DNA from 2 places in the Agarivorans gilvus genome. Region 1 is predicted to be linked to the other one. Evidence: predicted binding sites of a transcription regulator. Region 1 holds the regulator's gene; the other holds the start of a gene.
What was found. Region 1 encodes ArgR, which controls arginine synthesis, uptake and breakdown. Its sites were predicted from a motif close to ANTGAATANNTATTCANT; they were not measured.

Region 1 (3,427 bases):
ACCACGCTGTTACGTTTAATTGCGGGTTTAGAGCGCCTACAAAGTGGTGAGTTATATTTGCAGCAACAGCTAGTTGCCGCGCCAGAGCAAGCGATCCATATGGCACCAGAGCAGCGCAGTATTGGCATGATGTTTCAAGACTATGCCTTGTTTCCACACATGAGCGTGCGTAAGAATATAGAGTACGGCTTACGTAAACAGCAAAATATTCCACAGCGAAAGCAGTGGATTGAAGACAGTTTGACCTCCATGGGCATGCAGGGTTTGTTGGAACGTTTCCCTCACACCTTGTCTGGTGGCCAGCAGCAACGGGTGGCCTTAATTCGCGCGCTAGCGCCAGAACCGAGCACTTTGTTACTCGACGAGCCCTTTTCTGCCTTAGATGAACACTTACGTCAACAAGTACGTGAAGAAACCCTCGATGTCTTGAAAAAAAGCAATACTCCTGCGGTGATGGTTACCCACGATCCCTTAGAGGCGATGTTTATTGCTGATAGAATTGTGGTGATGGAGCAGGGGAGAATTGTGCAAAATGATAGCCCTCAAGAGATTTACCAACGACCAACAAATGCTTTTGTGGCTGCTTTGTTTGGGCCGAGCAACCGTTTTGAAAGTTATGTGAAGCAAGGCAGAGTTGATACGCCTTTGGGGTGTTTTTTGACCGAGCAGATAGCCGAAGCTCAGGCTGTAGACGTAATTGTACGGGCAAAAGATATCGTGGTGCACCAACTAGAAAACAGTCAGTACGTTGAAGCGAGGGTGATTTCGGTTCATGCCATGGGTGATGAAACGCACTTTAGATTACAGTTACCTAGTATGCCTGAGCGAGTAATACATGCGCGTATGCGTGATCATTGGCAGGCGAGTACCGGAACCAAGGTGTGGTTGTCGGTAGCGACAGAGGCGGCATATATCTTCGCTAAAGCCTAGCTTTAGCGAAGATAGGGAGTTAATCATAACTTGGATTAGGTTAGTACCGCCCTTAAAGCCATCCTCGGCGTTAAGTTTGCGTACAATAGCCCACTATTACTGCGCAACTTGCCTTGAATAAGAGCCTTAGAACAGCGTTGAGGTGAGTTATCCAGCTTCAAATAGTTCTTTTACTGACTGGTAAACGTCGGCAATAGCAACATCACGGGTTGGCGTGATAAAGATGGTGTCATCGCCGGCGATGGTACCTAAAATGCCTTCGGCTTTACCCAGTGAGTCAAGTAGCCTGGCGATTAATTGCGCCGCCCCTGGACTGGTATGAATAACGATCAATGCATCGTTATAGTCCATTTCTAATACCAATATTTTTAATTGGCTGGAAACGGTGGGCACCCCCAGTTCTGCTGGTAGGCAATAAACCATTTCCATTTTCGCATTGCGGGTACGCACCGCGCCAAATTTACTCAGCATGCGGGATACTTTGGATTGGTTAATGTTTTCGAAGCCCTGCTCTTGCAAGGCGGTAACAATTTCAGCTTGTGAGCCAAACCGTTCTTCTTTCAACAGTGACTTGAAGGCTTTAATTAATTGTTCTTGTTTATCGCTATATTTCATCGGTGATCCGAGCTTATAAATCCGTGCTTATTGTCGCCAAGTTTATGGCTTATATCAACTTTATTCGACATTTGTGCATATAAATGCATGCTTGGGCACAAATTTGAACAATGGCGAACTTTTAATTAGTTGGGAGGCTTTGCTAAGCTAGATTAATATAAGCAGTTCATCCTAAACGAGTAGCGAACGATGTGGCTTAAGTTTTTGTTTTTTATTACCCTCCTATTTAGCAATTGGCTAGTCGCCGAAGAGGTGCCATTGCGAGTGGTAACCGAAGCCTCTTACCCCCCTTTCGAGAGCTTTAATGAACATAAACAGATTGTGGGTTTTGATATAGCCCTGACCAAGGCGCTATGCCAGCAAATTAAGCGACGCTGTGAGTTTTACCATCAGCCTTTTGATAGTTTATTGGACAGCGTGGCCGAGGGTAATTATGACTTAGCCATATCGGCCTTAGATATTACCAATGCTCGCTTAGAGCAAGTGAGCTTTAGCCAGCCTTATTTCGAAAATACCGCGGTATACATTAGTCATGCTGGGTTTGAGTTGGCTGACTTTTCGGTTATTGCGGTACAAAGTGGCTCTAGTTTTCAGCATTTTCTGCGCAGTCAACGCCCCGAATTATTGTCAATTTCCTATCCGAGTTATCAGCTAGCACTGGCTAATTTAAGCCAAGGTAAAATTGATGCGGTTTTTTTAGATGCGGCTGCTGCGCAGTATTGGCTTGCTAGTCATACAGGTTTTGTTACTCAAGTTGAGCCAAAATATCCGGTAGGGGGCTTGGGCATTGCCGTATCTAAACAAAATCCAAGTTTGTTACAACAAATCAATCACGCCCTTACTGTGTTAAAAAACAATGGTCGCTACCTAAGCCTATACAAGCACTATTTTAAACAGTAAAGTCTGTTAGACCAAGGTCTTATACAGTGTTGTTAAAGTGTGATAGAGGCAAGGTTTTACTGTTTTTAACTTGCTTTAAAAATGTTACCAAATTGTATTTTTAGGTGTATTCCGTTATCTTGTCAGAGTCTTTATAGACGTCCCCTCTACCACTACAAAAAAAGCATGGAGAAGTTGGATGAAAGTTGCCGTATTAGGAGCTGCAGGCGGAATTGGCCAAGCCCTTTCATTACTATTAAAAACCCAGTTACCCGCTGGTTCTGAACTTTCGCTATATGATATTGCTCCAGTAACCCCAGGTGTTGCTGTTGACTTGAGCCACATTCCTACACAAGTGGCGATTAAAGGATTTGCTGGTGAAGACCCTAGCCCAGCCTTAGAAGGAGCAGACATCGTATTAATCTCAGCTGGTGTGGCGCGTAAGCCAGGAATGGATCGTTCGGATCTGTTCAACATCAATGCTGGTATTGTTAAAAACCTAATTGAAAAAGTGGCTGCAACCTGCCCTAAAGCTTGCATAGGTATTATTACCAACCCAGTGAATACCACTGTGCCAATCGCCGCAGAGGTACTGAAAAAAGCTGGCGTTTATGATCCCGCTAAATTATTTGGTGTGACCACGCTTGATGTGATTCGCTCTGAGACCTTTATTGCTGAAGCGAAAGGCTTAAACCCAGCCGACATTAAACTGAACGTGATTGGCGGCCACAGTGGCGTGACCATTCTGCCTTTATTGTCTCAGCTAGAAGGCATTTCTTTTACCGATGAAGAAATCGCTGCGATGACCACACGTATTCAAAATGCGGGTACTGAAGTGGTTGAAGCTAAAGCCGGTGGCGGCAGTGCCACGCTTTCTATGGGCCAAGCAGCAGCGCGTTTTTGTTTGTCTTTGGTTAAAGCGGCTCAGGGCGAAGAGGTTGTTGAATGCGCCTACGTCGATGGCGGTAGTGAGCACGCACAGTTTTTTGCTCAGCCAGTGCGT
Region 2 (3,427 bases), 240 kb from region 1:
GGGGTAACCCGTAAACCATCAAGCTTCTCTGAAACAAAGCCCATCTTGCTGAGAACATCTTCAACTACCACGCCACCACCATGCACTAATACGATGGCCTGTTTAACTTGCTGCAAGGCGACAAATAAATTATTTAAGGCCTCGGCATTATTTAATACCGCCCCGCCTAACTTAATCACTAATGGTTTCATATTCAGCCTTAAATTAGTGCTTCAGTAACGGCAAAACCGTTACGAATGTTGACACATTGAATCGCCTGACTGGCCGCCCCTTTGAGTAAGTTGTCTTCAGCCGATACCACGATTAAATCATCGCCTTGCTGTTGCCACGCCAAATCGATAAATGGAGTATGTTCCACCTTACTGATGGCCGGCCATTGCCCTTCTAGAATGCGCACAATATTTTGATCCGCATAGGCTTGCTGATATGCCTGATTAACTTGCTGCTCGGTGGTGCCGGCTTTTAAGCAAATATTCATGGTCGCCAAGATGCCTCGTTTAAAATTACCCAAGTGCGGAGTAAAAATAACAGGGTGGCCAAGATGGGCCTCAATTTCAGGGTGATGGCGGTGAGTAAATACGCCGTAAGGTGCTAAACTCACTTCATAAAAAGAAGTAGTAAGAGAAGCCTTACGCCCAGCCCCACTAACGCCACTGGTGGCGTTAATCACAACCTTGCTGGCGGAGTCTATTAGCCCAGCTTCCACTAAGGGTTTTAGAGCCGTTAAAGCGGCAGTGGGGTAACAGCCTGCCACCGCCACTAAATCCGTTTGTTTAATTTGCTCGGCATTCCATTCAGCCAAGCCGTATACCGCCTGCGCTAACAGCTCGGGGAATTGGTGAGTAAAACCATAGAACTGTTGATAAAACTCGGCACTATTCACGCGGAACGCACCTGATAAATCAAACACCTGACAACCTGCCTGTAAAAAACTAGCCGCTAAGTCGTGGCTTACTTCATGAGCTGTGGCTAACAGCACCACATCAACATCAGCAAACTGCTGGGCAATATCAGCTACAACTAGCGGTTGTACTGGTAAGTCAACCACACCACGTAACTTACCGTGTAAGCTAGATAGAGGCTTGCCGGCATCTAAACTATTTTCAGATACATATAAACCCGCCAATTGTAAGTGTGAATGACGGCTAACATAACCGGCCAACTCTGCTCCTGTGTAGCCACTTGCGCCAACAATCGCTGTTTTTAACATGCTGTATATTCCTCGATTCCTGCTCTTCGCATGCCGCATATCCCTCGCCTGATATGAATAAAATTGTTGATTTATTCAGCGTTAAAATATGCCACATCTTCACTATATGCGGAGCATAACATAGGTATTAATTTATGCAATAAAAATGAATTTTTATTTAACATTGCTCAAATCTATCATTACAATAGATAAGTTATAAGTAACTAGCGGTTCTATTAGCCGGTTTTAAGACTTATAGTTAAAGGCTGAACTGAAGCAGATATACCTCTTAAAATGTAATTAAATTACATTTTTTGACTATGAGAGCAGTTTTAGGTATGTTTTTGCATCAGAAAAAGGGTGATTTAGTAAAAAAATTTCAAAATCGCTAGCAAACGCAAACAGTGAAGGAAAAACGATGAGCCAGAATATGCCTCAGGAAATCAACGCGTCGTTACGAGGAAACGTTAATTTACTCGGACAGCTGCTTGGCAATACCATTAAAAGCCACATGGGAGAAGCGTTTCTAGAGAAAGTGGAAACCATTCGCCAATTGGCGAAAGCTTCGCGCAATGATGATGATCAAGCCCGTGAACAACTACTCGAGTTGCTACGCAACTTAAGTGACGATGAACTCTTACCGGTAACCCGTGCATTTAGCCAGTTCCTAAACTTGGCTAACATCGCCGAGCAATTCCACACCATTTCACGTAATTGCGAAGGCAGCACCTGTGCTCAAGACCCTATTGATCAAGTATTCAACAAGCTAAAAAGTGAAAAACTCAGTGAGGCTGAAATCCACCATGCAGTGGCCCAGCTCAACATCGAGCTGGTATTAACCGCTCACCCCACCGAAGTGACTCGCCGTACCTTGATTAATAAGCACGTTGCCATAAACAACTGCTTAGACTGGTTAGAGCTTGATTTGCCAGAACAAGAACGCAATCAACTATTGGGCCGCTTAGAACAGCTAATTAACCAAGCCTGGCACACTGATGAAATTCGTAAGCAGCGCCCAACGCCGGTAGACGAAGCCAAGTGGGGTTTTGCGGTTATTGAAAATTCACTCTGGCAGGCGGTTCCCGAATTTGTTCGCCAACTAGATAAAAAGCTCGGCCAGCACTTCGATATGCGTTTAGCACTAGACGCAGCACCAGTGGTGTTCTCATCATGGATGGGCGGCGACCGTGACGGTAACCCCTTCGTGACCGCCAAAGTGACCGAAGAAGTATTACTCTCTAGCCGCTGGGTGGCGGTGGATCTTTACCTAAAAGAAATCCAGACCCTAGTGAGTGAGCTGTCGATGAGTGATGCCAACGAGGCCTTACTCGAACAAACCGGCGAGCAGCGTGAACCTTACCGCGCCTTGTTAAAAATACTGCGCAGCGAGCTACAAGAAACTCACGACTACTTAACCGCCAAGTTAAAAGGCCAATACACCGAAGCACGCGATATTATTACTAATACCGAGCAGCTACGTGAGCCTTTAGAACTTTGTTATTACTCACTACAAGACTGTGGCATGGGCATTATTGCCGATGGCACCTTACTTGATTTGCTACGTCGTATTGCCTGTTTCGGCATTAATCTGCTGCGTTTAGATATTCGCCAAGATAGCGGCCGTCATGAAGAAGTGTTCTCAGAAATTACCCGCTACCTAGGCATGGGTGATTACGCTCACTGGAATGAAACCGATAAACAGCACTTCTTATTGCAAGAGCTAAACTCAAAACGCCCGCTATTCCCACGCGATTGGGAACCTAGTGACGCGGTACAAGAAGTGCTCGATACCTGTGCCATTATTGCCAAACAAGAGCGCGAAGCCTTGGGTATTTACATTATATCCATGGCCAGTGAACCTTCAGACGTATTAGCAGTGCAACTGTTGTTGCAAGAAGCGGGCTGCCCGTTCCGTTTGCCGGTAGCGCCGTTGTTTGAAACCTTAGATGACTTAAATAACGCCCCAGCCACCATGAGCAAATTGCTATCGGTTGACTGGTATCGCGGTTACATTTCGGGTCAACAGCACGTGATGATCGGTTACTCCGATTCTGCTAAAGATGCCGGCGTATTAGCCGCATCATGGGCTCAATACCGCGCCCAAGAGGCCTTGGTAGCGATCTGTGAAAGCCACCAAATTAGCCTGACTCTGTTCCACGGCCGTGGCGGCACAATTGGTCGCGGTGGTGCACCCGCCCATGCTGCGCTACTTTCGCAGCCTCCGGGTTCACTAAAAGG

Region 2: a site for ArgR is predicted at 1,355-1,372, ahead of argC (N-acetyl-gamma-glutamyl-phosphate reductase). Genes of this name have one in related genera too.

Annotation. Positions count from the first base shown of each region.
Region 1 is NZ_CP013021.1:1,851,090-1,854,516, reverse strand. It holds gene AR383_RS08660 (ABC transporter ATP-binding protein) at 1-930, shown strand, start outside; gene argR (transcriptional regulator ArgR) at 1,078-1,545, opposite strand; gene AR383_RS08650 (transporter substrate-binding domain-containing protein) at 1,735-2,445, shown strand; gene mdh (malate dehydrogenase) at 2,624-3,427, shown strand, end outside.
Region 2 is NZ_CP013021.1:2,090,548-2,093,974, forward strand. It holds gene argB (acetylglutamate kinase) at 1-191, opposite strand, end outside; gene argC (N-acetyl-gamma-glutamyl-phosphate reductase) at 200-1,210, opposite strand; gene ppc (phosphoenolpyruvate carboxylase) at 1,608-3,427, shown strand, end outside.